DNA from 4 places in the Streptomyces sp. XY431 genome. Region 4 is predicted to be linked to each of the others. Evidence: riboswitches for the same ligand, from Rfam matches in the RefSeq annotation. Region 4 holds a riboswitch; each other region holds the start of a gene.
What was found. Region 4 has a riboswitch for cyclic di-AMP ahead of ADK60_RS47955 (LysM peptidoglycan-binding domain-containing protein). Riboswitches for the same ligand answer to the same signal wherever they lie in the genome.
Positions count from the first base shown of each region.

Region 1 (7,789 bases), on a different contig from region 4:
GTAGCGGACACCGCGTGAACGGGCCCGGAACGGCACTTCCGTTCCGGGCCCGCCGCGCGTCCGCCGACGGCACCCGGCAGCGGCGCGGCACCGTCACCGCCCCACCCGGGTGGTGGGCGCGGCCGCGTCCTTCAGCCTGAGTCCCGGCACCTGCACCGGCCGGGACTGGCCCGCCAGGGTCGGCACCGACGCGGCGACCGCGTTCCACTGCGGCCGCTCGGTGCCCTCCTCGCCCGCCCTGCGGACCTGGAGCACCTCGGTCGTTCCGGCCCGGCGCAGCAGGATGTTCTTGGGCGCCCCGGCCTCCGGGTCCAGCCAGAGCTCGTTGCCGTCGAACTCGCAGTCCAGCACCAGCACGTCGTCCGGTCTGCCGTCGGCCCCGGCGCGGAAGGCGATCCCGGCCCTGCGGTAGCCGGTGAACCGGCTGCGGCTGAAGGTGACCGACTCCCCGGCGAGTTCGTGCCGGGCGGTGGAGACCGCGAAGTCGCTGTGCCCGGCGGCGTCGATCAGCAGCCCGTCGAAGTTGCTGCCCCGGTCCCGGCCGAGCGCGTGCAGCGCCACTCCCCCGCCCGCGTTGCCGTACAGCACGCTCGCGGTGTAGTCGAAGTCGTTGAGGTAGGCGCCGTGCTCGATGCCCCAGCCGCCGTTGTGGTAGGCGGCGAACTCGGTGACCACGTGGTGCCGCTGGGCGTTGAGCCAGACGAAGATGCCGTCCTGGAGGTTGTTGTGGGCCAGGCAGCGCTGGAAGGTCCAGACGCCCTCGCTGTTCTCCGGCCACTCGAAGCCGGAGGCTCCGGTGGCGCCCTGCACCCCGACGGCGACGCAGTCCACGGCCTTGCCGCCGGTGCCCGCGCCGAGGTTGAAGCCGGTCAGCCGGTAGGCCCGGGGGTTGGGTTCGAGCAGGGTGCGGGAGGCGACGCAGGACTCGTAGACGATGTCGTCGGAGGGCTGCTGGGGGGTGCGGGTGTCCAGCGGGCCGTCCCACCAGTAGGCGTCCTCCCAGGTCTCGTGGCTGACACAGCTGCGGAAGGTGATGCCGTGGCTGGCGTGCGGCACGAAGGCGTGGCTGCCCGCGTCGCGGACGACCACGCCCTCGACCACGGTGCCCCGGGTGGCGTCGCCGAGCCGGTGGAAGTGCAGCCCGTACCGGCCGAGCACCGGCGCGGTGACGGGAGCGGTGCCGTCCGGGCCGCGCCAGGTCTCCTTGGTGTCGGCGCGCGGCCCGACCCAGCGCAGCGCGGTGTGCCGGACGTCGGCCCGGCGGGTGCTGGTGAGGTGGACGTGGGCGCGGCCCTTGGCGCTGCCCTCGACCCGGACGCTGCGGGTGAGGTTGAGCAGCTCGGCGCCGACGGTGACGCCCCCTCCGGCGGCGACCCTGGGGTGCGGGTACTTGAGAGGGGTCGTCAGGGTGACGGTGGTTCCGCTGACGGACCGGACGGTGACGAGGTCGTAGGCGGCGGCGAAGCCGTCCTGGTCGGGCGGGCCGGTCGGGGTGACGGCCAGTTCGTCGCCGGGCAGCCAGCCGGCGGGCGGGGCGGCCAGGTCGACGACGGTGTCGCCGGCCCTGAGCTCACGCTCGGCACGGACCCAGGCGGTCTTGGCGGCGCCGTCCAGCCGCAGGTAGCCGGCGCCGGTGACCCAGAGGCCGACGTCGGTGTCGACCACTTTCATGCCGTCGCCCTGGAAGCGCTTCTCGTCGACGGCGGGGAAGCGGAGGGTGTGGACCCGGTCGCCGTCGGGGGCGAGGGCGAGGGCGCCGCGGATCTCGACGTTGCCCGCGGCGGCGAGGGTGAGGGTGCGGTCGGCGGCGAAGGTGAGGCTGCCGCCCGGCTCGACCAGCAGGGAGCCGACCTCGGCGTCGGTGTCGAGCAGGACCTTGTCGGTGATCCGGACGGCGCTGCGCGGTCCGGGCGGGCTGCCGCCCCAGCCGGCCCGGTCGGACCAGCGGCGGCCGCCCTGGTCGACGGTGGGCGCGGGGGCGGGCTGCTCGGGCGGTCCGGTGCCCGGGGCGGCGGTGGCGGCCGGCGGGGCGGCGCCGTGGCCGCCGTCCTGGCCCATCGGGGCGGCCGCCCCGGGCGGGTCGGTGCCGACGACGGCGGCCGGGGTGACCAGCCGGGTCTCGCCGGTCAGCGAGCGGCGCAGGACCTCCTCGCCGCTGATCGCCGCGAAGGCGGTGCCGACGGCCAGCCAGCGCAGTAATGCGCGGCGGCTTACGGGAGTTCGGGGTGGTTCGGGCGGGATGTCCGCTCTGCGATGTTTTGCCCTGCGATGCGCCCCGCGTGGCCTGGCGGCCGGACGGGCGGCGTCCGACTCCTCGTCGATGCCCATCGGTGCGTAGCCCTCCCCCCGGGCGGCTGCGTCGGCGCCGGCATGGTGCCGACACTCTGAAGCATAGGCAGTTGTGTTGGCCATGACGGGCGTTGCCGGAAATCGGTCATTTCTGATCATGAAGGACAGCGGTTCAGCACGGCTTTCGTAAACTGTGACGGTCATCACACATGTTTGCGGTTTGAAGCCGCCTCTGCTTAACGTGCTCCCCGTTCGTGGCCACACGGACCCAGCCCGTCCGCGACGCCGAGTCCTGCCGTCGGGCGTGCTGGCAGCGCAATACATCACGGCAGGAGCGGGGGAACCACAGGTAGTTCGCCCAGGACCGGTCCACGGACCGGACCCGGGCTAGGGGTGAAGCCGCGTCCACAGCGCGGCCGGGCTACTCCGGCCCGAATCCGACAGCTCACCTCGCAGGCGTGGGAGAGGACCACGTCTTCATGCTGCCCACCAACGGCACCCGTCTGTCCGGCCGCACCCGCCGCGCGATCGCCGCCCTCGGCGTCGCGGGCATCGGCCTCACCGTTCCGTGCCTCACCGCCGGCACCGCCTCGGCCGCCTCCGTCGCCACCTGGGACAAGGTCGCCCAGTGCGAGAGCACCGGCAACTGGAGCATCAACACCGGCAACGGCTTCTACGGCGGCCTCCAGTTCACCAACTCCACCTGGGCCGGGTTCGGCGGCACCGCCTTCGCCGCCCGTGCCGACCTCGCCACCAAGGACCAGCAGATCGCGATCGCCGAGAAGGTGCTCGCGGTGCAGGGCCCCGGCGCCTGGCCGGTCTGCTCGGTCCAGGCCGGTCTGACCAAGGGCGGCACCCCCGCCGCCGTGGACACCTCGGCCGCCGCCGCACCGGCCGCCAAGACCCCGGCCCCGGCCGCCAAGCCCGCCGCCGAGCCCGAGAACCCGGCCCCGGCCGCCTCCGACGCCGCCCAGCAGCGCACCGGCGCCCAGGACTGGCAGAAGTGGCACCGCCAGGCGGGCCAGGATGCCTCCGCCGACTACACCGTGGTCGCCGGCGACTGGCTCTCCTCCATCGCCGACAAGAACAACGTCCAGGGCGGCTGGGAGCGGCTGTACGAGCTCAACCGCGCCACCCTGGCCGAGGGCCCGCACAGCATCTACCCGGGCCAGCACCTGACCCTCGGCGACCGCGCCGAGGCGAAGGCCCCGGCCGCCGACAAGTCCGGCCAGGGCTTCGACTGGTTCAACCGCGCCAAGGACGCGCAGAACGGCTCCGGGACCGCCGCCAAGCCGGCCGCCGAGCCCGCCGCGAAGGCCGAGACCCCGGCCCCCGCCCCGGCCGCCACCGGCAGCATGGCCGCCGCCGTCTCCTTCGCCCAGTCGAAGGTCGGCCAGGCCTACGTCTACGGCGGCACCGGCAACGGCGGCTGGGACTGCTCCGGCCTGACCCAGGCCGCGCTGCGCGCCGCGGGCGTCTCCGTCCCGCGCGTCGCCGCCGACCAGGCCGCCGCGTCCACGCACGTCTCGCTGGACTCGCTCAAGGCCGGCGACCTGCTGTTCTGGTCCAACAACGGCCAGGACTCCGGCGTCTACCACGTCGCGCTCTACGTCGGCGACGGCAAGTACGTCGAGGCCGCCAACCCGAGCTCGGGCGTGCGGGTCCAGACCGTCGCCAACTGGGCTCCGGACTTCGCCGGCCGGGTCTGATCCGGTAGCACCTGGCCCCCGGGGAGAGTCGTCGCTCCTCCCCCCGGGGGCCGAGGCGTGCCCGCCTGCGGCACCGCCGCGACCACGGTCCCGGACAGTCATGGTCAAAGCCCGTCCCGGCGGGCATGCTGCTGCTCAGCACCCGAGGAGGAGTCACCATGGCCCAGGTCACCGTCTCGCTCGACGCCAATCTCGCCATCGACGCGATGATGCTGTCCGGCACCAAGAACCCGCAGGACGCCGTCGAACTGATCCTCCGCGACTTCCTGGAGCGGGGCCGGCGTACCGGGACCCGTACCGGTGACGCCGCCGACGGCCACCGGGTCACCCCGGACCGGCCCATCGTCCAGGAGGGCTGAGCGGAACGCCGAGGGGCCCGGGAGCGGTTCGCTCCCGGGCCCCTCGTGGTGTCCCTCGTGATGTCTCCTCAGCGCGCGCGGCCCCCGGTCGAGCCGCGCATCACCAGCTCCGGCTGGAACATGAACTCCCCGCGCTGGACGGCGTTCCCGCCGACCTCCTCCAGCAGGGCGTCCACGGCCGCGTTGGCCATCGCCTCCACCGGCTGGCGGACCGTGGTCAGCGGCGGCTCGGTGAAAGCTATCAGCGGCGAGTCGTCGAAGCCGACCACCGAGACGTCCTGAGGCACCGCCAGGCCCCGCTGACGGACTGCCCGGATCGCGCCGAGCGCCATCATGTCGCTGCCGCAGACGATCGCCGTGCAGCCCTTGTCCAGCAGCGCCCCGGCCGCCGCGTGCCCGCCCTCCACGCTGAACAGCGTGTGCCGGACGAGCTCCTCGGCCTCCTCCCGGGTGTGCCCGAGCACCTCCCGCAGGGCCGCCGTGAAGCCCTCGATCTTGCGCAGCACCGGCACGTACCGCCGCTGCCCGACGGCCAGCCCGATCCGCTCGTGGCCGAGTTCGGCCAGGTGCTGGACGGCCATCCACATCGCGGCCCGGTCGTCCGGCGAGATGAACGGCGCGTCGATCTTCTCGCTGTAGCCGTTGATCAGCACGAACGGCACCCCGCGCCCGGCCAGCCGGGCGTAGCGGTCGTGGTCGGCGGTGCTGTCGGCGTGCAGGCCCGAGACGAAGACGATGCCCGCCACGCCCCGGTCGACCAGCATCTCGACCAGCTCGTCCTCGGTGGAGCCGCCGGGGGTCTGGGTGCAGAGCACCGGCGTGTAGCCGTGCCGGCTCAGCGCCTGCTCGATCACCTGGGCCAGCGCCGGGAAGATCGGATTGCTCAGTTCCGGGGTGATCAGTCCGATCAGCCCGGCACTGCGCTGGCGCAGCCGGGTCGGCCGCTCGTAGCCGAGCACGTCCAGCGCCGCCAGCACGGTCTGCCGGGTGGCGGCGGAGACGTTCGCCTTGCCGTTGAGCACGCGGGAGACGGTGGCCTCACTGACCCCCGCCTGCGCCGCGATGTCTGAGAGTCGCGCCGTAGTCACGGTCCCAGAGCCTATTGCAACCACGTCAGACCGCCCACCAGTCGGTGCTGTCCGCGGCCAGCAGCGCCTCGCCGTCGACGACCCGGGGGTCGGCGCCGGCGGAGGTCAGCAGCAGCCGGCCGGGCGCGGGTATCCGGACCGGGGCGCCGGTGGTGTTGACGGTGCAGACGAAGGAGCCGCGGCGGAAGGCCAGGGTGCCCTCGGGGCTCTCCAGCCACTCGACCTCCCGGCCGGCGCCGAGGTCGGCGGTGTCCCGGCGGAGGGCCAGCGCGGACCGGTACAGCTCCAGGGTGGAGGTCGGGTCGCCGGTCTGCGCCTCGACGCTGAGTGCGGCCCACTCGGCGGGCTGCGGCAGCCAGGACGGGCCGCCGGCGTCCGGGCCGAAGCCGTACGGGGCCTCGGCGCCGGACCACGGGATCGGGACCCGGCAGCCGTCGCGGTAGCCGTCCTGGCCGGCCTGGCGGAAGAAGGACGGGTCCTGGCGGACCTCGTCGGGCAGGTCGGTGACGTCCGGCAGGCCGAGCTCCTCGCCCTGGTAGACGTAGGCGGAGCCGGGCAGGGCGAGCATCAGCAGGGTCGCGGCACGGGCGCGGCGCAGGCCGAGCGCGCGGTCACCGGGGGTGCGGATCTGGGTACCGAGGCCGGGCGGGTTGGCGAACCGGGTGGCGTGCCGGGTGACGTCGTGGTTGGAGAGCACCCAGGTGGTGGGGGCGTCGACCGGGCGCATCGAGTCGAGCGAGAGGTCGATCACCGCGCGCAGCTCGGCGGCGTCCCAGGAGGTGCCCAGGTACTGGAAGTTGAAGGCCTGGTGCAGCTCGTCGGGGCGGACGTAGTTGGCGGTGCGCTCGACGGTCGGGGTCCAGGCCTCGGCGACGCCGATCCGCTGTCCCGGGTACTCGTCGAGGATCTTGCGCCAGCTGCGGTAGATCTCGTGCACACCGTCCTGGTCGAAGAACGGCATGACGTCGTTGCCGAGCAGCTTGAGCTGGTCGCCGCCGCCGAGGTCGGGCAGGCCGGGGGCCTTGACCAGGCCGTGGGCGACGTCGATCCGGAAGCCGTCGACGCCCATGTCCAGCCAGAACCGCAGGATGGAGCGGAACTCGTCGGCGACGGCCGGGCTGTCCCAGTTGAAGTCGGGCTGCTCGGGGGCGAACAGGTGCAGGTACCAGTCGCCGGCGGTGCCGTCGGGGTTCTCCGAGCGGGTCCAGGCCGGGCCGCCGAAGATGGACTCCCAGTCGTTGGGCGGCAGTTCGCCGTTCTCGCCCTTGCCGGGACGGAAGTGGTAGCGCTCGCGCAGCGGGGACGCAGGACCCTCGCGCAGGGCACGCTGGAACCACTCGTGCTGGTCGGAGGAGTGGTTGGGGACGAGGTCCACGATGATCCGCAGGCCCAGCGCGTGGGCGTCGCGGATCAGCGCGTCCGCGTCCAGCAGGGTGCCGAACATCGGGTCCACCGCCCGGTAGTCGGCGACGTCGTAACCGGCGTCGGCCTGCGGGGAGGCGTAGAACGGCGAGAGCCAGACGGCGTCCACGCCGAGGTCGCGCAGGTAGGGCAGACGGCTGCGGATGCCGGGCAGGTCGCCCATGCCGTCGCCGTTGGAGTCGGCGAAACTGCGCGGGTACACCTGGTAGATGACCGCGTCCCGCCACCAGCCTCTGTCCGCGCCGGCACCGGCCTCGTGAGCGGTGGCGTCGGCGGCGGGCCGGGAGGTGTCGGCCAGGTTCTGGGTCATGGACGGTATCCCTTGGGACTAGGAGGCGGAGCGGTCGGTGGGTGAGGCCGTCGGCCGGTCAGGACTTCGAGGCGCCAGCGGTCAGCCCGGTCACCAGGTGGCGCTGCACCAGGTAGAAGAGGACCGAGGAGGGGATCGCGATCAGCACCGCGGTGGCGGCCATCAGGTTCCACTGGGCGTCGTGCTCGCTGACGAAGGTCTGCAGGCCGACGGCCAGCGTGTACTTGTCGGAGCTGAGCATGAAGGTGGAGGCGAAGGCGACCTCGGCCCAGGCGGTGAGGAAGGAGTAGAAGGCGGCGACCGCCAGGCCCGGGCGGGCGAGCGGCAGCACCAGCCGCCAGAAGGTGCCGAACGGGGAGAGCCCGTCGACCCGGCCGGCCTCGTCGATCTCCACCGGGATGGTGTCGAAGTAGCCCTTCAGCAGCCAGCCGCAGTACGGCACGGTGGTGGTCGAGTAGACCAGGATCAGGCCGAGGTAGCTGTCCAGCAGGCCGAGCCGGGAGAGGATCGTGTACATCGGCACGATCAGCACCGCGATCGGGAACATCTGGGTGACCAGCAGCGACCACATCAGCGGCTTGTGGCCGGGGAAGCGCATCCGGGAGACGGCGT
Region 1 is NZ_LGDO01000503.1:15,888-23,676, reverse strand. It holds gene ADK60_RS36290 (hypothetical protein) at 1-4, shown strand, start outside; gene ADK60_RS36285 (hypothetical protein) at 94-2,328, opposite strand; cyclic di-AMP (ydaO/yuaA leader) riboswitch at 2,594-2,761, shown strand; gene ADK60_RS36280 (transglycosylase family protein) at 2,748-3,998, shown strand; gene ADK60_RS36275 (hypothetical protein) at 4,157-4,357, shown strand; gene ADK60_RS36270 (LacI family DNA-binding transcriptional regulator) at 4,426-5,445, opposite strand; gene ADK60_RS36265 (glycoside hydrolase family 13 protein) at 5,471-7,177, opposite strand; gene ADK60_RS36260 (sugar ABC transporter permease) at 7,236-7,789, opposite strand, start outside.
Region 1: it holds a riboswitch for cyclic di-AMP, as region 4 does, so the genes downstream of both, ADK60_RS36280 (transglycosylase family protein) here and ADK60_RS47955 (LysM peptidoglycan-binding domain-containing protein) in region 4, are expected to answer to the same signal.

Region 2 (7,789 bases), on a different contig from region 4:
CTGAGCACGGACAGCGCCGGGTGCTTGCCGGGGGTGGCCGAGGCCGGGCAGCCGGGTACCGGCTCGGGGGCCTCGGCCAGTTGGTCCGCGGTCAGCGGGTGACCGGTCAGGAGCTCGGCGGGGACGGCCCCCCAGCGCTGCTCGTAGCGCTGCTCGGCGCAGACCCGGGCCTGGTCCCGGCCGTAGAGGGGGTTGAGCCCCGCCGCCGGTCCGAGCAGGAAGACCGCGGTGTTCAGCGCGATCAGCGCGTAGCAGACGGCCGGGGCGGTGGCGGCCGGTCGGCCGCGGTGCGCGCCGGGGTGGGGGACCGGGATCGCCATGGGCTCCAGCATCCCCCCGGTGCCGGGCGGGCACCGCGCGGTTACGGCAGGTGGGCTACCGCCCGGGAGTGATCGGCCGGTAGCCGGGAAGGTTGCCCCAGGCAATAGGCTTGGGGCGGGCATTCCCGCCTCCCGCCGCCGACGCCGGGGCTCCGGGGGGAGCGCCTGAGCCCGTTCCGGGACCACCCGAGAGGACCCCCGATGACCGTCCCCGCCCTGACCGCCGAGACGCGCTGGCGCTGCACGCTCTGCGGAAACCTGACCCGCTTCGACGTGACCCGGACCGCCCGGGTGACCGAGTTCCTCCACTTCGACCTGGCCGGCGAGTCCAAGGTCGAGGAGACCCAGGTGCTCAGCGAGACCGTGGAGTCGGTGCGCTGCCGCTGGTGCAACGCCGTGGACCAGGTCGAGCTGGTCGCCCGTCCCGGTGCGGACGAGGCGGCCGAGGCCGCCGAGGCTCCCGAGCAGGGCTGACCGCCCGGTCCGTGCGGTGGGCGGTGAGCGGCGTGGCCGCCCGCCGCACGGGACAATACAGAGAGAACGCACGGAGTGTGACGGGGGTGGCGGCCGAGGGCCGTACCCCGCTGGACCAGGATCGGAGCCGAGGACGTGGTGGACGCAGCGAAGGAGCCCGCCGGGCCGCAGGGGCGGCAGCCCGCTGTGGACGCGCAGGCGCCGGACGCGGCAGTGGCCGCCCCCTCCGACACCGAGGTCCCGGCGGAGGCGCCCGCGGGTGAGGAGTCCGGCGCCGGTGAGGAGCCGGCGGCAGCGGACGGCGGAGCAGCGGGGTCGGCGGGACCGGCGGGGGCGGACGAGGCGCTGGACCGGCCGCTCCCGGAGGGGGTGCGCCGACGGGTGGTCGGTCTGGCCTCCGACGCGCTCGGCGGTCTGCCGCTCGGCGAACTGCCCCAGTCGCTGCGCCAGTACGCCAAGTTCACCCCCGCCCGCCGGGCCAAGTACGCGGCGACCGCGCTGGCCGCGGCGCTGGAGGCGGAGCCGGCCTTCCGGGTGCGGATAGCGGAGCGGCTGCGGCTGGGTCAGCCGGACCTGGTCAGGGCCCTGGAGGCGGGCGCCGTGCCGGGCGCGGCCGACCCGATGGACGTGGCCGCGGCCGCCTATCTGGTGCGGTCCGCCGGGTGGAGCCGGCTGGTGGCCGAGGCCGGCGAGGAGGCCGAGCGGGCCGGCACCGAGGGCGCGGTCGCCGAGGCGACCCGGCTGGTCGAGAAGCTGCAGGCCGAGCTGGCCGAGCTGCGGACCACGGCCAGGGCCGACCTGGAGCGGCAGCGGGCCGAGTCGGAGGACGTCCGCAAGGAGGCCGAGTCGCTGCGCCGGCGGCTGCGTTCGCTGGAGAGCGACACCCGCCGGGCGCAGGCGGAGACCCGGAAGGTCGCCGCCGAGCTGGAGGCGGTCAGAGCGCAGGCGGCGGCCGAGCGCGGCGCGGCGGAGAGCGAGGCACGGCGGCTGCGGCACCGGGTCACGGAGCTGGAGAACTCCGCCGAGCAGGGCCGGCGTTCCGCCCGCGAGGGGCGCGGCGTCGAGGACATGCGGTTGCGGCTGCTGCTGGACACGGTGCTGCAGTCGGCCCAGGGCCTCCAGCGGGAGCTGGCGCTGCCGGTCTCCCAGATCCGTCCGGCGGACCTGGTGGAGGCGGTGGTGCCGGGTTCGGCCTCGCCGCACGACGTGGCGCGGCGCGGGCTGGCCGAGGACGACCCGGCGCTGCTGGACCAGCTGCTGGCGATCCCGCAGGTCCATCTGGTGGTGGACGGCTACAACGTCACCAAGACGGGCTATCCGACGCTGCCGCTGGAGCAGCAGCGGATCCGGTTGCTGGGCGGACTGGCGATGCTGGCGCAGCGCACCCAGGCGGAGGTCACCTGTGTGTTCGACGGCCAGGACCTCGACGTGCCGGTGATCATGGCGCCGCCGCGCGGGGTGCGGGTGCGGTTCAGCCGGACCGGTGAGACGGCGGACGAGCTGATCCGCCGACTGGTCCGGGCCGAGCCGCAGGGCCGCCCGGTGGTGGTGGTCTCGGCGGACAAGGAGGTGGCGGACGGCGTGCGGAAGGCGGGCGCGCGCCCCGTGGCCTCGGTGCTGCTGCTGAACCGGCTGGCCCGCCCCTAGGGCGTGCCCTGGTTCCCGGGGTCGCGGACCGAGGGTCATGACGGCTGGTCAGCGCCGGGATTGCGGTCTTGTGCGGGTTTCGTGAAGTCCGGGTGCGGGCGGCAGGTTCACGTAATCGTGGGAGTGGCGCGAAGCGTGGATCTTCACTAGGGTCTGGCGTCAAACCTATTTTCCGGATTCTCACCCCATCGGGTGAGGCCATTGGAAGAAGGAGCCGGTCCTTTTGGCCTCCCACCGCCGTCCCAAGCAGCCGAGCCGCGCGCGGGTCTCCGTGCTCACCGCGGCCGCTGCGACCGCGGTCGCTCTCTCCGCCCAGGTCGCCGCCCACGCAGCGCCGAGCCCGTCGCCCAAGAAGGACGACGTCAAGGCGCAGATCGACCAGCTGAACGAGGAGGCCGAGCAGGCCACCGAGCGGTACAACGGCGCCAAGGAGCGGGCCGACCAGCTGCGCAAGCAGGCGGACCAGCTCCAGGACCAGGTCGCCCGCGGCCAGGAGCAGATGACCCAGCTTCAGGCGGGGCTGGCCGAGGTGGCGGGCGAGCAGTACCGCACCGGCGGCATCGACCCGTCCGTCCAGCTGATGCTCACCTCCGACCCGTCCGGGTACCTGGACAAGGCCTCCAGCGTGCAGCAGGCCAGCTCCAGCCAGGCCGAGGCGCTCAAGGGCCTGCAGGACCAGCAGCGCCGGCTCGACCAGCAGAAGAGCGAGGCGGCCGCCGTGCTGGCCTCGCTGGACACCACCACCAAGGACCTGAACCAGTCCAAGGCCGAGGTCGGCAAGAAGCTCAAGGACGCCCAGGACCTGCTGAACTCGCTCAGCGCCGCCGATCGCGCGGCCGTGAAGGCGGCGCAGCAGCAGGCCGACCGCGCCTCGCGCGGCACCGAGCGCACCGACCTGGGCAGCCTGCCGCAGGCCAGTGGCATGGCCGGCGCCGCGGTTTCCAACGCGATGGGCAAGCAGGGCTCGCCGTACGTCTGGGGCGCCACGGGCCCGAGCACCTTCGACTGCTCCGGCCTGATGGTCTGGGCGTACGGGAAGGCCGGCGTCTCGCTGCCGCGGACCTCGCAGGCGCAGGGCAACTACGGCACCCGGGTGCCGTCCCTGGCCGAGGCCCAGCCGGGCGATCTGATCATCTACCGCCCCGACCGCAGCCACGTCGGTATGTACATCGGCAACGGCATGGTGGTGCACGCGCCGCACACCGGTGACGTGGTGAAGGTGATGAAGGCCGACGCCATGCAGATCAACACGATCCGCCGGGTCTGACGGTCCGCCACGACACTCCCGGGGGCGGTTCTCGGCCTCTGTGATCAGCGCCACCTCCGATCGGGGGTGGCGCTGGGGTTTGGGTCGGGCGTTCGGCCGTCCAGGTGGAAATGATCAGCCTGATGTGGGGATGTGATCACGCTCGGTCATATTCACAAAGGAACTTGGGAATTCTTCTGGCTTTTTTCTGACAAGGATTTGAACGGATCACGGATCTGTTACTAGGGTCGTGCTTCGAACCTCGCACAGTCGATCACCCAGCCTGGGTGGCGGTGGGGTTCACCGCCGAGTTCGCGAAGCAGCCGGGCGGGGCCTCAGGTGCCCGCCCGAACCAGACCCAGCAGTCCGGGGTCAGCTGTGGAGCGGAGCCGGGGAACCACGTTCCTCCGGGGTGAATCGGCGCCAGGTCGGCCGCTCGCGCGGACGGTGAGGCGTCGTAGGGCACGCTTCCGCCCGAACCCGTCAGCTCACCCGGTAGGCGGATGAGGAAGAAGGAGTCCGCCTTCGTGGCGTCCCATCGTCGTCCCAAGCCCGCCGGCCGTACCCGGGTCTCGATCATGACCGGTCTCGCCGCCGCTGCCGTCGCCCTCTCCGCGCAGTCCGGCGCCCACGCCGACCCCGCGCCGACCAAGGACCAGGTCAAGGAGCAGGTCGACCAGCTCAACGAGCAGGCCGAGGTCGCGACCGAGAAGTACAACGGCGCCCAGGCCAAGCAGCAGGAGCTGCAGAAGCAGGTCGCCGAGCTGCAGGACAAGGTGGCCCGCCAGCAGGCCGTGGTGACGGAGGCCCAGGGCGGCCTCTCCGAGATCGCCGGCGAGCAGTACCGCACCGGCGGCATATCGCAGACCGTCCAGCTGATGCTGTCCGCCAGCCCGGACAACTTCCTCAGCCAGGCCGACGCCCTGAACCAGGCCGGTTCCACCCAGTCCGGCGCGCTGAAGGAGCTCCAGGAGCAGCAGCGCAGGCTCGACCAGGACCGCACCGAGACCCAGACCAAGCTCGGCGAGCTGGAGTCCACCACCCAGCAGCTGAAGACCTCCAAGGACGAGGTCCAGGGCAAGCTGGCGAAGGCCCAGCAGCTGCTCAACACCCTCACCGAGCAGGAGCGCCAGGCCCTCCGCGCGGCCGAGGAGAAGGCCGCCGCCGAGGCCAAGGCGAAGGCGGACGCCGCGAAGGCCGAGGCCGCCAAGGCCGCCAAGGCGAAGGCGGACGCCGAGCGCGCCACCCGCGACACCAACCGCAGCGACCTGAGCGCGTCCGCACCCACCTCCGCGTCGACGCCCGCGCCCGCCGCCGCGGCCAAGCCGGCCGCGCCCGCCGCCAACGGCTCGCGCGCCGCCGCCGCTATCGCCGCCGCCGAGAGCAAGCTCGGTGCCCCGTACGTCTACGGCGCCACCGGCCCGAACTCCTTCGACTGCTCCGGCCTCACCGGCTGGGCGTACGCCCAGGCGGGTGTGTCGCTGCCGCGCACCTCGCAGGAGCAGGCCAACGCCGGTACCCGGATCGGCTCGGACATCTCCCAGGCCCAGCCCGGCGATCTGGTGATCTTCTACGGCGACCGCCACCACGTCGGCATCTACGTCGGCGGCGGCCAGGTCATCCACGCCCCGAAGCCGGGTGCGTCGGTCCGCTACGAGTCGGCGTCCAACATGCCGGTCAACACCATCGTGCGCCTCTGACCCCCGGGTCGGCAGACTCCCGGCAGGCCCGGTCTCCCCTCGGGGGAGGCCGGGCCTGCGGCTTTCCCCCGGTCACCGGGAACTCCGGCGGGCGAACCGGTCTGATGTCCGATCAGTGACTGAATATTCGGATTCGGAGGGGTTTGGAAACGGTTGCCCTGACTCGCTAACGTCTGCCACCGGACGCCCGCTTCGACAGCCGCCCGGTCCGGTGCGGCGGCGGGTCCGGGCCCAGGATCGGAGCCGACGTCGAATGACCGCGCACCGCCGTTCCCCGCTGTCAGGTGTCCACACGCTCGCCCGGGCGCTGGTGCTCACCGCGGCGGCCACCACCGCGCTGGGCGTGGCGACCGGCGGCACCGCGCAGGCGGCTCCCGGCGCGCCCGACACCCCGGCGAACCGCAAGGACGTCAAGGCCCAGGTGGAGCAGCTCTACGACGAGGCCGAGCAGGCCTCGGAGCGGTTCAACGCCGCCCAGGAGGCCCAGCAGCGGCTCCAGCACGAGACCGGCACGCTCCAGCAGCAGATCGCCCTCTCCCAGGACGAGCTCAACCAGCTGCGCGGCGACCTCGCCACCGTGGCCGGGGCGGAGTACCGGGGCGGCGGGATGGCACAGACCGTCCAACTGATGCTCTCCACCGACCCGGAGGGCTACCTCTCCCGGGCCCGCAGCCTCGACCAGGCCGCCGAGCGGCAGAACGAGACCCTGCACGAGGTGCTGGGCCGTCAGCGGGTGCTCGACCAGCGCCGGGCCGAGGCCTCGGCCAAGCTCGCCGAGCTGGAACAGACCCGCAAGGCGCTGGCCGACGGCAAGCAGCAGATCCAGCAGCGGCTCACCAGGGCGCAGCGGCTGCTCAACAGCCTCGGCGCCACCGAACGCGCCCGGCTCGCCGCCCAGGACGCCCGCGAGGCCGAGCAGCGCGCCACCCGGGGCACCGACCGGCTGGACCTCGGCACCACCCCGCCCGCCTCCGAGCGCGGCGGCGCCGCGCTGGCCGCCGCGGTGCGGATGATCGGCTCGCCCTACGTCTACGGATCCACCGGGCCCAAGGCCTTCGACTGCTCCGGTCTGATGTACTACAGCTGGCGGCAGGCCGGAGTGACCCTGCCGCGCACCTCGCAGGCCCAGGCGTACGCCGGGCAGCGGGTCAGCATCTCCGAAGCACGGCCGGGAGACCTGGTGATCTTCTACCGGGACATGCACCACGTCGGGATGTACGCCGGCGGCGGGGTGATCGTGCACGCCCCCTACCCGGGGGCCCGGGTGCGCTACGAGAGCGTCAACGCCATGCCGGTCTCGGGGGTGATCCGGCTCTGAGCCGCCCGCACCCCGCCGGCGGCCGAGGCCCGTCCCGGCGCACCGCCCTGCTGCTCGCGGCCGGCGGCCTCGCCCAGCTGTCGCTGCCCGGCGCCGTCCCCGCGCGGCCCGCCGCGGCGGCCTCGGACGAGTACGCCGAGGTCTCGGCGCTGCTCGCCGAGCGGGCCCGGACGCTGGGCGAGGGGCCGCCCCCGCTGCCGCTGCGCGTCGGCTACCGGAACCTGCTGCTGGGCCCGGTGGACCGGGCCGGGCGGTCCACCGCCACCGCCGAGCTGACCGTCACGGTGACCGGGTACGACGAGCGGCCGGTGGTGCACCCGCGCCGGCTGACGCTGCTCCGGACCGCCGCCGGCCGGCGGATCGAACGCGAGGAGGCCGCCGGCGGGCCGCCGCCGCTGTGGGACCTCGGCACCGTCGGCGCGGCCGCCGGGGCGCGCTGCCTGGTGCTCGGGGTGGACGGCGCGGACGCCGCCGGCCCGGCCGCGCGCGCGGGGGCGGCCGTCGTCGGCGACCGGGCGGTGTCCGCCGTCGAGGCGCTCTGGGGCAGCGCCTGGGCGGGTCGGCTGCTGCTCGAACTGCCCGCCACGGGGGAGCAGTTCGCCCGGCTGCTGGCGGACGACCGGCCCGGCTGGTCGGAGCTCGCCGCGGTCACCGTCTCGGCGCCCGGCGCGCCCCTGCACGCCCCGGCCGACCGGGTGCTGGTCAACCCCGAGGTGTACGCGCGGCTGAGTGACTTCGGCCGGCAGGTGGTGGTCACCCACGAGGCGGTGCATGTGGCGACCCGGGCCGACACCCGGGCCTGGACACCGCTCTGGCTCTCCGAGGGGGTCGCCGACTGGACCGGCTACCGCGACTCCGGTCGCTCGGCCCGGCAGATCGCGCCGGAGCTGGCCCGGGACGTCGCGGCCGGACGGCTGCCCGCCGCGCTGCCCGCGGACGCCGCCCTCACGGCCGGCGGGGAGGGCCTGGCGCAGGCCTACGAGCAGTCCTGGCTGGCCTGCGACCTGATCGCCCGCCGGTACGGCCCGCAGCGCCTGGTGGCGCTCTACCGGGCGGTCGGCGCGGCTGCCCCCGGGGCGGACCG
Region 2 is NZ_LGDO01000230.1:84,483-92,271, reverse strand. It holds gene ADK60_RS21635 (rhomboid family intramembrane serine protease) at 1-320, opposite strand, end outside; gene ADK60_RS21630 (hypothetical protein) at 522-794, shown strand; gene ADK60_RS21625 (NYN domain-containing protein) at 1,140-2,441, shown strand; gene ADK60_RS21620 (C40 family peptidase) at 2,665-3,708, shown strand; cyclic di-AMP (ydaO/yuaA leader) riboswitch at 4,038-4,204, shown strand; gene ADK60_RS21615 (C40 family peptidase) at 4,215-5,387, shown strand; gene ADK60_RS21610 (C40 family peptidase) at 5,641-6,705, shown strand; gene ADK60_RS21605 (hypothetical protein) at 6,942-7,789, shown strand, end outside.
Region 2: it holds a riboswitch for cyclic di-AMP, as region 4 does, so the genes downstream of both, ADK60_RS21615 (C40 family peptidase) here and ADK60_RS47955 (LysM peptidoglycan-binding domain-containing protein) in region 4, are expected to answer to the same signal.

Region 3 (7,789 bases), on a different contig from region 4:
GCCGCGCCGATCCGCGACGCCACCGGCCGAGTGGTCGCCGCCGCCTCGATCTCCGTCCCGGATGTCGTGCTCCCCTACGAGCAGGTGCTGGAGCTGCTGCCCCAACTGCTCGCCACCACGCGGGCGATCTCCGCCGACTGCGGCCAGCCTCCACGCCACTGACCCCTCCCCGCGCCGCCGACAACCACCGCACCACCGCACCACCGACAGCCCGCACCACCGACAGCCCGCACCACCGACAGCCCCTACCGCCCTCCCCCGTCGAGGAAGTGAGCACGCATGAGCGTCCAGAACGACAAGACCGAGATCCGTACCGACGGCGCCCCCGCCCCGGCCTGGATGTTCTCCCAGGGCGTCCGCAAGGGCCCGATCCTCCAGGTGTCCGGCCAGGGCCCGCAGGACCCGGCCACCGGCGAGTACCTCCACCACGGCGACGTGAAGGCGCAGACCCGCCGCACGCTGGAGAACGTCAAGGCGATCGTCGAGGCGGGCGGCGCGACCGTCGAGGACGTGGTGATGTTCCGCGTGTACCTCACCAAGCGCGCCGACTTCCCGCTGATGAACGAGGTCTACGCCGAGTTCATCGAGGAGAACATCCCGCCGGGCGGCGTGAAGCCCTGCCGGACCACGATCTTCTGCGAGCTCCCGCAGGAGCCGATGCTGGTGGAGATCGACGCCCAGGCGGTCCTCGCCTGACAGTGAGGATGTAGATGGCACCGCTCGGGGTCCGACCCTCCGCCTGACTGACGCTTGGGCTGTCCTTGGCCAGAACCGTCGTCCTTGCCTCACTCGCCTGCCAACGACACCGAAGCCACTCCCCCAGACCGCCTGACGATCTGTAGCAGCTTCCCGCACGCACCGTCCGCACCGGAAGGGCCCCGACTCCGCGTCGGGGCCCTTCGCGCATGTCCGACCCTGCCGCACCAGCACCCGGTCGCCATCTCACCGACAACAAGGCAAGGCTTGCCTAATCATCGCCCGATTCGTGCGCTATTGACCTCAGGCCCGCGCCCCACACCCGCACAGCATCGAGATTTCCGAGCCCGCCGACACCGATCTGATCGGTAGTCTGCTGACTGCCGCCTACCCCGAAAGCCTCATCCCCACCAGGAGCAGCCGGACTCCGAACCAGAACCCTTCGCGCACTCCCGGCCCGCCCCACCCTGGCGACACCTTGCCCTCGCCCCCTCAAGTCATTAGGTTAGGCTCACCTAACTATAAGGTCAGCTCGTCCGCCGGAGGTCCCGATCCCATGAGCCCGCACCCGCAGCACGATGCCGAGATTCCCGAGCCCAACGCCGCCGAACGGATCGGCAGCCTGCTGACCGCCACCTCCTCGGTGGTCCTCCGCACCGGCGGCGAGCAGCACGAACTCTCCACCCCCGTCTCGGTGCACGGCTCCCGGCTCCGGTTGCGCGCGCCGCTCGACTCCCCGGTGACCTCCGCCGCCGCCCGCGAGCAGGACGGCCTCGCCGTCGTGCTCGGCCTCACCGACATCGCCCCGGTGGCCGTCCGTGACCGGGTCCGCGGGCGTCTCACCCTGGCCGGGCGGCTCCACCTCGCCCACCTCGCCGACGACGGCCTGAGCGTGCACCTCCACCTGGACGTCGCGCACGCCGTGCTCTCGACCCCGTACGGCACCACCGCGATCACCGGCGCCGACCTCGCGGCGGCCGCCCCCGACCCGCTGGCCCGCTACGAGGCCGGACTGCTCACCCACCTCGCCGACGACCACCCCGACGCGCTCGCCGTACTCACCCGGCTGCTCGACCCGGCACTGCTCGCCGACCGTCCCGACATCCGCCCGCTCGCCCTCGACCGGTACGGCCTGGTGCTCCGCCTGGACCACCCGTACGGCCACCGCGACGTCCGGCTGGTCTTCCTCGAACCGGCCCGCGACGCCGACGAGTTCGGTCACCGGGTGCACCAACTGCTGGCCGCCGCCGAGCAGGAGCCCGCCGCTCACCGGTCCTGAACCCAAAGGAAGCCGAACCAGCCTTCCCCGCAACGACACTGACGCGTGGTCAACTCTGCGGCAGCGGACCCCGGCACGACGACGGCCGGCCCGGCCCACGAGAAAGATCTCGCGAGCCGGGCCGGCCGGCAGGACGGGCGTGTCCCGCGCCCGTCGATCCGCTCAGGTGCGGCGTCCACCCGGTCCAGCGGTCACCCGACATGACCATTCCGGGAGGTCGTTTTCGCCCCGCACCCAGCGGTGGCAGATGATCCGACCGAGGGTCAGATCGCGACGCCGTGCGCCCGCAGGTAGGCGATCGGGTCGATGTCCGAGCCGTACTCCGAGCCCGTGCGGATCTCGAAGTGCAGGTGCGGGCCGGTCACGTTGCCGGTCGCACCGGAGAGGCCGATCTGCTGGCCGGCGGTGACGGTCTGACCGATGGACACGCCGATCGAGGACAGGTGCGCGTACTCGGCGTACTTGCCGTCGGCGAGCTTGATCTCGACCTCGTTGCCGTAGGCGCCGCCGTTGCCGGCCTTCACCACGGTGCCGGCCGCGACCGCGCGCAGCGGGGTGCCGGTGGCAGCGACGAAGTCGGCGCCGGTGTGGTGGCCGGAGGCCCACATCGAGCCGGCCACGCCGTAGGCGGTGCCGAGCTTCGGGTTGGCCAGCGGGGCGAAGAAGCCGGAGGTGGCGGCGACCGGAGCCGCGGCGGCCGGCTTCGCGACCGGGGCGACGACAGCTTGAACGGCGGGCTGGGCAGCCGGCTTGGCAGCCGGGGCCGCCGGCTTCGCGGCCGGAGCGGCCGGCTTCACCGAGTCCTGCGAGGTCTGCGCCTTGGCGGCGGGAGCGGCCGGCTTGGCGGCCTCGGCCGGGGCGGCGGGCTTCGCGGCCTCGGCGGCCTTGGCGCCGAGCGCGAGGTGCTGACCCGGGAAGATGAGGTTCGGGTTGGCGCCGATGACCGAGCGGTTGTGCTCGAACAGCGCCTTCCAGCCACCCTCGACGTTCTTCGCGTCGGCGATCTTCGACAGGGTGTCCCCGCCGACGACCTTGTAGTCGACCGGAGCGGCCGGAGCGGCCTCGGCGGCGGGAGCGGCGGCGGCAGCCGGGGCAACCGGAGCGTTCTCGGCGGCAGCCGGCGCGGCGTCGACGCTGGCGGCGCCGGTCCAGGTGCTGCTCTGCTGCGTCTGGCCGGCGGCCGGGGCCTCGTGCGCCTGGGCGGTGACGGTGGTCACCAGCGGAAGGGCGAAGGCGGCGCCGGTGACGGCGGTGGCGATGCCGATGCGGACGGCGCGGGGCATGGCGATACGACGTGCCTGTGCGGGCATGGAAGCTGTCCTCTCCGACGCCTGCGAGGTGAGCTGTCGGGTTCGGGCTGGAGTTGCCCGGCCGCAGAGAAATGCGGCTTCACCCCAAGCCGGACCGTCAATTCGGGTCCGGCGACTTACCTGTGGGTCCCCCGCTCCTGCCGTACAGAGTTCGTTGCGAACCACCGGGCAGCGGCAGGACTAGGCGTTCCACCCGGTGGCCACCCGGGCTGACGCCGGGCGGTCGCTGAACTAAAACCCATCCGTTCGGGTGAAGCAATGTCGATCTCCGGAACCCGGGACCAAAGTCCGGAACACCGTGACGCTCCGCATCAGGGATATGCACAGTACGCACACAATCCATTCACTGCGCGCACGTGATCCGCCACCCTCCGCCGATGTCGTCATCAGTGCGCACACGATCACTCACGGAACGGACATCCCCGACACACCCCCGGTGACCCTTGTCACTTCGGCCCCGGGGGCCCCACCATGGGCCGTGACCACCACCGATGCAGGCACCCTGCGGTTGGGCACCGCGCAGGGTCGCTGGGTACTTCTGGCGACGGTGCTCGGTTCCAGCATGGCGATGCTCGACGGAACCGTCGTGAACGTCGCACTGCCCCGGATCGGCACCGATCTCGGCGCCCAACTCGACGCCCTGCAATGGACGCTCAACGCCTATCTGCTCACCCTGGCGGGCCTGATCCTGCTCGGCGGCGCGCTCGGCGACCGGTACGGACGGCGGCGGATCTTCCTGCTGGGCGTGGTCTGGTTCGCCGCCGCGTCCGCCGCCTGCGCCGCCGCGCCGACCATCGAGGTGCTGATCGCGGCCCGCGCCGTGCAGGGCATCGGCGGAGCGCTGCTCACCCCGGGCTCGCTGGCGATGCTCCAGGCGGTGTTCCATCCGGACGACCGCTCGGCGGCGGTCGGCCTCTGGTCCGGCCTCGGCGGGGTGTCGGCGGCGGTCGGCCCGTTCCTCGGCGGCTGGCTGGTGGACGGCCCGGGCTGGCGCTGGATCTTCCTGCTGAACCTGCCGCTGGCCGCGATGGTGATCGTGGTGGCCGCCCGGCACGTCCCGGAGAGCCGGGACGAGAGCTCGACCGGACGCTTCGACGTGCTCGGCGCGGTGCTGGCCGCCCTCGCGCTCGGCTCGATCACCTATGCGCTGACCGCCGCCGGGGGCGGACTCTCCGCCACGGTCTGGGTCACCGGCACGGCCGGCCTCCTGCTCGGCGCCGCCTTCATTGTGGTCGAGCGCCGCACCCCGGAGCCGATGCTGCCGCTGGGCCTGTTCTCCTCACGGCTGTTCACCGCCGTCAACCTGGTCACCCTCGCCGTGTACGCGGCGTTCAGCGGGGTCTTCTTCCTCCTGGTCGTCCAGCTGCAGATCGTCTCCGGCTTCTCCCCGCTGGTCTCCGGACTGGCACTGGTGCCGATCACCGTGATCATGCTGGCGCTCTCCGCCCGGGCGGGCCGGCTGGGCAAACGGATCGGCCCCCGGCTGCCGCTCACCGTCGGCCCGCTGCTGTGCGCGGTGGGCGTGCTGCTGATGCTGCGGATCGGGCCCGACGCCTCCTACTGGACGGACGTGCTGCCGGCCGTCGCGGTGATGGGGAGCGGGATGGTGCTGCTGGTCGCACCGCTGACCGCGACCGTGCTGGCGGCGGTCGAAGTACGGCACGCGGGCATCGCGAGCGGGGTCAACAACGCCGCGGCCCGGGCGGCCGGTCTGCTGGCGGTCGCCGCACTGCCCGCGCTGGCGGGTCTGAGCGGCGACGCCTACCAGGTGCCGTCGGCGGTCGACTCCGCCTTCCACACCGCGATGCTGATCTGCGCCGGACTGCTCGTGGCGGGCGGACTCACCGCCCTGGCCACCGTCCACGGCAACGTCCTGGCCCCGGAGGACCACCACCCGGTGGCCGAACCGGACTGCCGCTACGCCTGCGGCACCAACGCGCCACCCCTCGACCCCGGCCACCCGGCCCCACCTCTGGACCCGGGCCGCCCCGCCCTTCCCCTCGACCCGGGCCACCCCGCCCCGGAACAGGGCTGAGCCTCCTCAGCAGAAGCCAAGCCCCCGGAACACACCGAGGGCCCCGCCGCCTCGACGGCGACGGGGCCCGGTAACCGGGGTCGGACAACCGTCAGAGGATGTCGCCCGGCGCGTACTTGGCGGCCTCCGGGTACGCGGCCGCGACGGCCTCGACCTGCCGGACGACCTCGGCGACCTGGGCGCCGGCCGCACCGGTGAAGGAGAGCCGGTCGGCCAGCAGCGCGTCCAGCCCGGCCCGGTCCAGCGGGATCCGGTCGTCGTTCGCCAGCCGGTCCAGCAGCTCGTTCTCCCGGGCCCCGGCCCGCATCGCGAGCGCGGAGGCGACGGCGTGCTCCTTGATGACCTCGTGCCCGGTCTCCCGGCCGACGCCCGCGCGCACCGCGCCCATCAGCACCTTGGTGGTGGCCAGGAACGGCAGGTAGCGGTCCAGCTCTGCCTCGACCACGGCCGGGAAGGCGCCGAACTCGTCGAGGACGGTCAGGAAGGTCTCCAGCAGGCCGTCGAAGGCGAAAAAGGCGTCCGGCAGCGCGACCCGGCGGACCACCGAGCAGGAGACGTCGCCCTCGTTCCACTGGTCGCCGGCCAGCTCGCCGGTCATCGACGCGTAGCCGCGCAGGATCACCGCGAGGCCGTTGACACGCTCGCAGGAGCGGGTGTTCATCTTGTGCGGCATCGCGGAGGAGCCGACCTGGCCCTCCTTGAAGCCCTCGGTCACGAGCTCGTGGCCGGCCATCAGGCGGATGGTCTTGGCCAGGCTGGACGGCGCGGCGGCCAGCTGGACGAGGGCGGTCAGCACCTCGAAGTCCAGCGAGCGCGGGTAGACCTGGCCGACGCTGATCAGCACGTTGTCGAAGCCGAGGTGGCCGGCGACCCGGCGCTCCAGCTCGGCGAGCTTCTCGGTGTCGCCGCCGAGCAGGTCCAGCATGTCCTGGGCGGTGCCGACCGGGCCCTTGATCCCGCGCAGCGGGTAGCGGGCGATCAGCTCCTCCAGCCGGCGGAAGGCGACCAGCAGCTCGTCCGCGATCGACGCGAAGCGCTTGCCGAGGGTGGTGGCCTGCGCGGCCACGTTGTGCGAGCGGCCGGCCATGACCAGCTCGGCGTGCTCGGCGGAGAGCCGGCCCAGGCGGACCAGCACGGCGACCGTGCGGTCGCGCACGTGCTCCAGGGACTGCCGGATCTGCAGCTGCTCGACGTTCTCGGTCAGATCCCGGGAGGTCATGCCCTTGTGGATCTGCTCGTGGCCGGCGAGGTCGCTGAACTCCTCGATCCGGGCCTTCACGTCGTGCCGGGTGACCCGCTCACGGGCGGCGATGGAAGCGAGGTCGACCTGGTCGATCACCCGCTCGTAGTCGGCGACGGCGGTGGCGGGCACCTCGACGCCGAGGTCCTGCTGGGCCTTCAGGACGGCGAGCCACAGGTGGCGCTCGAGGACCACCTTGTGCTCGGGGGACCACAGCTGGGCCAGGGTCGCCGAGGCGTACCGGGAGGCCAGGACATTGGGGATCTGGGGCTTCGCGCTCACGCTTCGCAAGCCTAACAGCCGAGGTCAGCCTGAACGGCGCCGGATCGGGTAGGCTGGGGCAATTGAGCAACTTCCACAAGAGGCTCCACAAACTCCTCGCCGCAAGGATACCACACCCATGAATGGACTTCCAGCGGTCCCCACCTCCGCGTCCGACCGCACACTCGACCGGGCTCCCCACCAGACCCCCGACCGGGCTCCCGACCCGACCGCGGACCCGGACGGCCGCCTCGCCGAGGCGCTGCGCACCGAACAGGCCCGCCTCACCGACCTGTACGCCCAGCTCGACGCCGCCCGCGCCCGCGCCCTCCGCACCCTCGTCACGCTCGGCCACGAGGCCGGCCCGGGCGGCACCCACCAGGCCCGGCTGGAGCGCGAGCTGCGCGCCGCCGAGGCCGTCCGGCACGCCGCCCGACTGGACGCGGTCGAACGCGGGCTGTGCTTCGGGCGCCTCGACCACGGCGACGGCACCGTCCGCCGCATCGGCCGGATCGGCCTCGTCGACGACCGGGAAGGCGCCTACGAGCCGCTGCTGATCGACTGGCGCGCGCCGGCCGCCCGCCCGTTCTACACCGCCACCCCGGTCGAGCCGGGCGGGGTGGTCCGGCGCCGCCACCTGCGCACCCGGGGCCGCACCCTGGTCGGACTCGACGACGAGGCTCTCGACCTGGAGCAGCTGGGCGAGCACGACCGGCGGACCCTGGTCGGCGAGGCCGCGCTGCTGGCCGCCCTGGCCCGCGAGCGCACCGGCCGGATGCGCACCGCGGTCGCCACCCTCCAGGCCGAGCAGGACCGGGTGATCCGCGCCCCGCTGCCCGGCGCCCTGGTGGTCCAGGGCGGCCCCGGCACCGGGAAGACCGTCACCGCCCTGCACCGCGCCGCCTATCTGCTGTACACCCACCGCGCGGTGCTGGAGCGGCGCGGCATCCTGGTGGTCGGCCCCAACC
Region 3 is NZ_LGDO01000015.1:687-8,475, forward strand. It holds gene ADK60_RS02935 (IclR family transcriptional regulator) at 1-162, shown strand, start outside; gene ADK60_RS02940 (RidA family protein) at 280-696, shown strand; gene ADK60_RS02945 (DUF2470 domain-containing protein) at 1,253-1,975, shown strand; gene ADK60_RS02950 (M23 family metallopeptidase) at 2,239-3,285, opposite strand; cyclic di-AMP (ydaO/yuaA leader) riboswitch at 3,289-3,454, opposite strand; gene ADK60_RS02955 (MFS transporter) at 3,764-5,320, shown strand; gene purB (adenylosuccinate lyase) at 5,412-6,851, opposite strand; gene ADK60_RS02965 (HelD family protein) at 6,961-7,789, shown strand, end outside.
Region 3: it holds a riboswitch for cyclic di-AMP, as region 4 does, so the genes downstream of both, ADK60_RS02950 (M23 family metallopeptidase) here and ADK60_RS47955 (LysM peptidoglycan-binding domain-containing protein) in region 4, are expected to answer to the same signal.

Region 4 (7,789 bases):
TCTCCTCGATGCGCAGCAGCTGGTTGTACTTGGCGACGCGCTCGGAGCGGGCCGGGGCACCGGTCTTGATCTGGCCGCAGTTGGTGGCGACGGCCAGGTCGGCGATGGTGACGTCCTCGGTCTCGCCGGAGCGGTGGGACATCATGCAGCGGTAGCCGTTGCGCTGGGCCAGCTCGACGGCGTCCAGGGTCTCGGTCAGCGAACCGATCTGGTTGACCTTCACCAGCAGCGCGTTGGCGGTGCCGGTCTCGATGCCGCGGGCCAGGCGGGCCGGGTTGGTGACGAACAGGTCGTCGCCGACCAGCTGGACCTTGTCGCCCAGCTTGTCGGTCATGGCCTTCCAGCCGTCCCAGTCCGACTCGTCCAGCGGGTCCTCGATCGAGACCAGCGGGTAGGCGGCGACCAGGCCGGCGTAGTACTCGATGAGCTCGGCGGAGGTGAGCCCCTTGCCCTCGAACTGGTAGGCGTCGTCCTCGTAGAACTCGGAGGCGGCGACGTCCAGGGCCAGCGCGATGTCCTTGCCCGGCACGTAGCCGGCCTTCTGGATGGCCTCGACGATGAGGTCGAGGGCCTCGCGGTTGGAGTCCAGGTTCGGGGCGAAGCCGCCCTCGTCGCCCAGACCGGTGGAGAGGCCGCGCTCCTTCAGCACGCCCTTGAGCGTGTGGTAGACCTCGACGCCCCAGCGGACGGCCTCGGAGAAGGACTCCGCGCCGATCGGAGCGATCATGAACTCCTGGATGTCGACGTTGGAGTCCGCGTGCGAGCCACCGTTGAGGATGTTCATCATCGGGACCGGCAGGACGTGCGCGTTCGGGCCGCCCAGGTAGCGGAACAGCGGCAGGTCGCTGGCCTCGGAGGCGGCGTGCGCGACGGCCAGCGAGACGCCGAGGATGGCGTTGGCGCCGAGCGAGGACTTGTCCGGGGTGGCGTCCAGGTCGAGCATGGCCTGGTCGATCAGGCGCTGCTCGGTGGCGTCGTAGCCGACCAGCTCCGGGCCGATCTGCTCGATGACGGCCAGGACGGCCTTCTCCACGCCCTTGCCGAAGTAGCGGTTCTTGTCGCCGTCGCGGAGCTCCAGGGCCTCGAAGGCACCGGTGGAGGCACCCGACGGGACAGCGGCACGGCCGGTGCTGCCGTCGTCGAGGCCGACCTCGACCTCGACCGTGGGGTTGCCGCGCGAGTCGAGAATCTCACGGGCTACGACGACATCGATGGACGGCACGAGGCATCTCCTAGCGGAAGCAGGTACCGGCTGACAGTGGGGTGCCGTCGGCCGGACGATTGCGGAGTCGTTACGACCAGAGCCTAACCGCACCGGCTGTCCGGGCCACGTCGACCTCGGCTCCGTCTCAGCGTGTGGCTGTGCTACCCACCGGTAGTTCACCTGGTTGCCCGGCCTCGGACGTCCCGGGGCGGGCGAAGGGGGCGGAACGGGCCGGTGCCGGCACGCCTTCCCGCCTGTCCACCCGTCCGCTTGCCCGCCTGTCCGCTTGCCCGCTGCCCGCCTGTCCGGTGACGGGCAGGCGGGTAGCGGGCAAGAGGAGTGGGCGGTGCGTCAGCCGAGGGCGAGGACCTGGCCGGGGACGATCAGGTCCGGGTCGCCGCCGACGGTGCCGCGGTTGCCGTCGTACAGGGCCTGCCAGCCGCCCTGGACACCCTGCGCGGTCGCGATCCCGGCGAGCGTGTCGCCGGAGCGGACGGTGTAGCCCTGGCCGGCCTGCGACTGCTGGGCCTGCTGGACCTGCGGGGCCTGCTGCGTCTGCTGCGTCTGCTGCGTCTGCTGCGGTGCGGGGGCGGTGCCCTGGCCCGCGTACTGCTGGTACACGCCCTGGTGGCTGGTCCAGTACCAGGCGCCGTTGTTCTGGTACCAGAACACCTTGGCGTCGGCGTCCCAGCCGGCCCGGCCGGAGAACGACGGCGCCTGCGACTGGGTCTGCTGCTGCGCCTGCTGCTGGACCTGCGGAGCCGGCTGGGCGTGCCTCGGCGCGTACTTCGGAGTCTGCTGGGTCTGCGGGTCCTGCTGGGCCTGCGACTTGGGGGCGGCGTGCTTCGGCGCGGCCTTCGGGGCCGGCTGCTCGATCTGCGCCTGCGGGGCCTGCTGCGGCGGCTGGGCCTGCGGCTTGGGGGCGGCCGGGGCGGCGTCCGCCGAGGTGTCGACCGCCGCCGGGGCACCGCCCTTGCTCAGACCGGCCTTCTTGGAGCACACCGGCCAGGCGCCCGGGCCCTGCGAGGCCAGCACCTTCTCGGCGACGGTGATCTGCGCCGCCTTCGAGGCCTGGTTGGCCTGCGGCGCGTAGGAGGTGCCGCCGAACGCCTTCCAGGTGCTGGAGGTGAACTGCAGGCCGCCGTAGAAGCCGTTGCCGGTGTTGATGCTCCAGTTGCCCCCGCTCTCGCACTGGGCGACCGCGTCCCAGGTCGAGGCCGGGGCGGCCGAGGCGCCGGTGGCGGTGAGGATCGGCATCGCCAGTCCGACACCGGCGACACCGGCGACGGCGATGGCCTTCTCGGTCTGGGTGCGGCGACGGTGACGGCCGGTTCCGACGAACAGCATGAAGAAGTCCCTCTCCGCACGCCTGCGAGGTGAGCTGTCGGGTTCGGACCGGGAGGTGGCCCGGCCGCACGGAGGCGGCTTCACCCCAAGCCGTGGGAGACGGCGCAAAGACCTGGTTCCCCCGCCCCTGCCCAGGGTTCTGGTCGGTTTCCGGTGACGCGGCGGGCAGGACTCGGCGTTCCGCGCACGGGACCCGCTTCCGCGGGCTCCCCGGAGAGTAGACAGATCTTCAGAGCAATCACAAGCTCATATCGCCGCTATCACACGGAAATCACGTCAGGTGATGGATTGCCTACCAACCGAAGAGGTATGTCCGGATTGATGGAGGTTCACACCCCCCGAAGCCGCCTCGCAGAGACTCCGCGTCAGCGTGTCGTGAGCCCCCCGTGAGTCCCCCCGTGAGTCCCCCTGTGAGTCCCCCTCAGTGAACTGCCGAGGGGTCGGCGGAGGTTGCCTCCGATGTCGCTTCCGGCGTGAACTCCACCGGAAGTTCACGAAGTCCACGCATGATCAGACCACCGCGCCAGCGCAGTTCCTCCGGGTCCGCGGCGAGCCGGAGGTCCGGCAGCCGGGACAGCAGGGTGGTCAGCGCGGCCCGCCCCTCCAGTCGCGCCAGCGGGGCGCCGATGCAGTAGTGGATGCCGTGCCCGAAGCCCAGGTGCGGGTTGTCCGCCCGGGCCAGGTCGAGGGTGTTCTCGTCCGCGAACCGTGCCGGGTCCCGGTCCGCCGCCGCCAGCACCACCAGCACCGGGTCGCCGACCGGGATCTCCACCCCGCCGATGGTCAGCGGGCTCGTCGCGAACCGCCAGGTGGCCAGCTCCACCGGGCCGTCGTAGCGCAGGAGTTCCTCGATCCCGGTCTCCAGCAGCCCACTCTCGCCGCGCCCGATCGACTCCTGGAGCAACGCTCGCTGCCCCGGGTTGCGCAGCAGCGCGTAGACGCCGTTGCCGATCAGGTTCACCGTCGTCTCGAAGCCTGCGAAGAGCAGGATGAAGGCCATCGCCGCGGCCTCGTTCTCGGTGAGGTGCTCACCGTGGTCGCTGGCCCGGATCAGCCCCGAGATCAGGTCGTCCCCGAGGTCCGCGCGCTTGCGGTGGATCAGCTCCGCGAGATAGGCCCGCATCCGCTTCACCGCCCGCCCCACGCCGCCGCGTTGGCCGCCGCCGTGGCGGATCATCATCCCGGCCCAGTCCCGGAAGTCGTCCTGGTCCTCGGCCGGCACCCCGAGCAGGTCGCAGATCGCGTAGATGGGGAGCGGGAAGGCGAACTCGTGGATGAGGTCGGCCGATCCGCGCGCCGCGAAACCGTCGATCAGCCGGTCCGTCAGCTGCTGCACCCGGGGCTCGAAGGCGGCCACCCGGCGCGGGGTGAAGGCCTTGGACACCAGGCGGCGCAGCCGGGTGTGGTCCGGCGGGTCGATGTTCAGCAGGTGCGTCATCAGGTCGGCCTGGCGCTCGCCCGGGATGCCGACCCGGCCGGTGCGGTGGGCCTGCTCGCTGTGGTGCGCCGGGTTCTTGGAGAGCCGGCTGTCCGCGAGCGCCTGGCGGGCGTCCGCGTACCGGGTGACCAGCCAGGCCTCCACCCCGCTGGGCAGGGTGGTCCGGTGCACCGGCTCGTGCTCGCGCAGCCACGCGTACGCCGGATACGGGTCGGCGGCGAACTCCCAGGTGAACAGGGGCGGACGGGCGGAAGCGGGCTGAGCTGGCATGGGTCGACGGTATCCCGGGCGCGTCCCAGGCACCGCACCGTGGACGCCGCCGTTCCCACCGCCCGGCGCTCGTTCCGGTGATCGTTCCGGTGATGGTGGGCAGGAGCAGGCGTGAGCCTGGTCACCTGAGGGGTAATTCCTGTTGCGGAGGATCCGGTCGTGCCTACGATCCTCCGCAAGATGTCCGTGGGCGCCGGTGCGGAGCCGCCCACAGGGAGGAGCAGGGCCATGCGGGTCACCGGTGCGGTCATCGTGATCGCGGTACTCGACGGCGGGTCGGGGGCGGGCCTCGCCCGCCGCTTCACCGCGGCGGGAGCCGCCGGGATGCTGATCGCCGACCAGCGGGGCGGGGTCGCCGAGGACCTCGCCACCGAGCTCGACCGGCCGGGCTGCCCGGTCGTCGGGGTGTGCGGCGACGTCCGCCGCCCCAGCGATGTCGCCGCGCTGGTCGACACCGCCGAGAAGCACCTGGGCCCGATCGACCTGTTCTGCGTGGCCGGGCCGGACGGCGAGCGGATCGTCTCCCTCTCCGACCTGCCGGCCCACCTAGACCTGGAGCGGCTCGCCGAACTCGTCGCGCTGGTCGGCGAGGCGATCGGCGAGGTCGTTCCGCCGCAGCGCCGTCCGGTGGCGGACGTCGCCGCGGTCTGAGGGGCCGGGGGCGGTCGGGGCTGCTTCGGCTGCTCGGTTGCTCGGGCTGCTCGGTTGCTCGGTTGCTCGGGCTGCGCGGTTACTCGGCGGGCTTCAGGCCCTCCGCGGCGCGCACCGTGTCGCGGTAGCCCCGCGCCGCCGCCCGCAGCGCGGCGTCCACGTCGAGCCCGGCATCGTGCGCACGCTGCGCCACCGCGAGCAGCAGCCGACCCGCGGACTCCGCGGTGAGCTCGGCGGGCAGCTCGTACGGCTCGTCCGGCACGCCCGCGAACCCGGACCGGCGCACCCGCGACACCAGCTTCGCCGCGTACGCCAGCGAGGGCAGCCCGGCCGGGACGCCGTCCAGCACGGACTCCCGGTCCGACTTCTCGGCCGCCTTGAGCGTCTCCCAGTTGGCCTCCACCTCGGCCGCGCCGTCCGCCTCGGTGTCCCCGAACACATGCGGGTGCCGGTACATCAGCTTCTCGACGATGTCACCCGCCACATCGTCGATCGAGAACGCCCCGGTGGGGTGCTCCTCGGCGATCCGGGAGTGGAAGAAGACCTGGAGCAGCACGTCGCCGAGCTCCTCGCGAAGGGTGTCGCGGTCCCCCTCCTCGATCGCCTCGACCAGTTCGAAGGCCTCCTCGACCAGATACTTCACCAGGCTGGCGTGGGTCTGCTCGGCGTCCCACGGGCAGCCGCCGGGCGAGCGGAGGCGGTCCATCACGGACACCAGGTCCAGCAGCCGGGAGCCCGGCAGGTCGTACGAGCCCGGCAGCACCTCGATCTCCGGCACCTCACCGGCGTGCTCGACCGCGAGCCGGGCCAGCGCGTCGGTCAGCCCCGGGTCGCCGTCCGGGCCGCCCAGCCAGACCGTCGCCCCGGCCCCGGCGGCGCCGTCCGCCGGGGCCCCGGTCAGCAGCCGGGCCAGCGCGGGGGCCGAACCCGGCACCACGACCTCCACCTCGACACCCGCCTGCCGCAGGGCGGGCAACTGCGGGTGACCGGCATCGCCGGCCAGCACCCGCCCGGCCGAGCGCAGGGCCTCCCAGGCCGGCCAGGACAGCAGGCCGGGGGCCACCCGGTGGGTCGTGATGAGGAGGATCAGCTTCGCGCCCGGAGGATTCGTCGTCACCCCTCGAACCTACCCGTCCGCCCGCTGCCCCCGCCGCCGGGTTTCTGTCCGCTCTGCGTGGGTGAGCGGGGAGGGCGCCTCCGTGCTCCGTGCTCCGTGCTCCGTACTCTGTGCTCCCGGTCGGCCTCAGCCGGTGGGCCTGGGGCGGGCGGCCGGGGCGAGGGCGGCACGGTCCGGGTCCCAGGTGCCGTAGCGGGGGTTCACCCGCAGGTGGAGGGCGGTGGCCGTGGCGGCCAGGATCCGGCGGACGGCGGCGTCGCCCGCCGGGGTGTCGGCGTCCGCCCCGGCGGTCGCGGCGAGCCGGCGGATCCCCAGCTCGCGCCCGAGGCGGTCGTCGATCGCCCCGGCCGGAACGCCCTGCGCCGCCAGGGCCCGGGCCAGCCGCCCGGCGCCGCCGAGGCGCCGTTCCTCCTCCGCCCGGGCGGCCGCCACCTCGGCCTCCGCGACCGCAGGACCCCGGTCCGCGACCGCGCGGGCCACCACCGCGTCGAGCACCAGCTCGGTGACCGCCCGCCGGGCGGGGCCCTCCGTCTCCCACCGGGCGTCCGCCGACACCCCGCCCGGAGCGTGCCGCAGCGCCGCCACCCTGGCCTCCACCGCGTCCACCGGGATCCGCCGTCCGTCCAGCACCGCCGCCGTGCCCGGCGTCAGCCCGCCCCCGCCGCACCCGGCCAGCCCCGGGAGGGCGAACAGGACGCCGACGACGGCGGCGGTCCTGGTGGCTCTGCTGGTGGCCCTGGTGATCGTGGTGGTGGTCGTGGTGGTCCGGCGACGGTGCATGGCGGGTCTCCGGGTGCGGGCGGATGCGGGGCGGCGGATGCGGGCGGCACGGATCCCCCGAGCGTAGGGCGGGGCGCCCGGGGCAGTGCGGACCGTCGCCCGAACGGCCCATCCGGGCCGGGCGCCGACACGGCAGCGGGCTCACGTCAACCCTGACGATCGTCAAGGTCGGCCCCTGCCTTTCGGGTCGGGTCGGGAGCCACCCCCGACTCCTACCGTCCGTGTCATGACGAACACGATCAGGAACAGAGCGGTCCTCGCGGTGGCACTCGTCGGCACCGGCGCCGGGGCGGTCGGGTGGCTGGCTCCGGCGGGCGGTGGTGCGGCCGGGGCTGGCCCGCCGACCCATGGCTGGTCGACCATCGGCTACCGCCGGGTCGCCGAGGCCGTCGCCGATGCCCCGTCCCGTCTCGCCGCCCTGCTGGAGCCCGCCACCGAGGCCGGTCTGGTGGTGCTGGGCCTGCTGCTGGCGCTGGTCTGGTGGACGGCACGCGGGCGACGGGCCGCCGACACTGTCGCGGGTGTCGTGCTGACCGGCCTCGGCACCGTGCTCGCGTACGGGGCGAGCGAGGCGTTGAAGCTCGTGCTGGACGAGGAACGCCCCTGCCGGGCCCTGGCCGGACTGCCGTCCACCGCGCTCGCCGACTGCCCCCCGCCGGGCGACTGGTCGTTCCCCAGCAACCACGCCACCCTGGCCGTCGCCCTGGCCACCGGTCTGGTGCTGCTGCGACCGCGGTGGGCGTGGCTGGTTGTCCCGGTGGGCCTCGGTACGGCCGCCCTCCGGGTGGCCGCAGGCGTGCACTACCCGCACGACGTGGCCGCCGGGGCCGTGCTGGGCGGGGCGGTCACGGCGGCCGTGGTGGTGGCGCTGCTGCCCTCGGCGACGGCGGTGGTCGGCGCGACGGGCCGGGTCCGGCTGCTCGGTCCGCTGCTGCTGGCTCCCTCGGCCGCGGCACGCGCCGCGGCCCCGGTCTCAACCGGC
Region 4 is NZ_LGDO01000510.1:626-8,414, forward strand. It holds gene eno (phosphopyruvate hydratase) at 1-1,222, opposite strand, end outside; gene ADK60_RS47955 (LysM peptidoglycan-binding domain-containing protein) at 1,556-2,551, opposite strand; cyclic di-AMP (ydaO/yuaA leader) riboswitch at 2,557-2,706, opposite strand; gene ADK60_RS37645 (cytochrome P450 family protein) at 2,973-4,259, opposite strand; gene ADK60_RS37650 (SDR family NAD(P)-dependent oxidoreductase) at 4,488-4,910, shown strand; gene ADK60_RS37655 (nucleoside triphosphate pyrophosphohydrolase) at 4,990-6,027, opposite strand; gene ADK60_RS37660 (hypothetical protein) at 6,154-6,807, opposite strand; partial or broken gene ADK60_RS42765 (phosphatase PAP2 family protein) at 7,034-7,660, shown strand; gene ADK60_RS37665 (response regulator) at 7,781-7,789, opposite strand, start outside.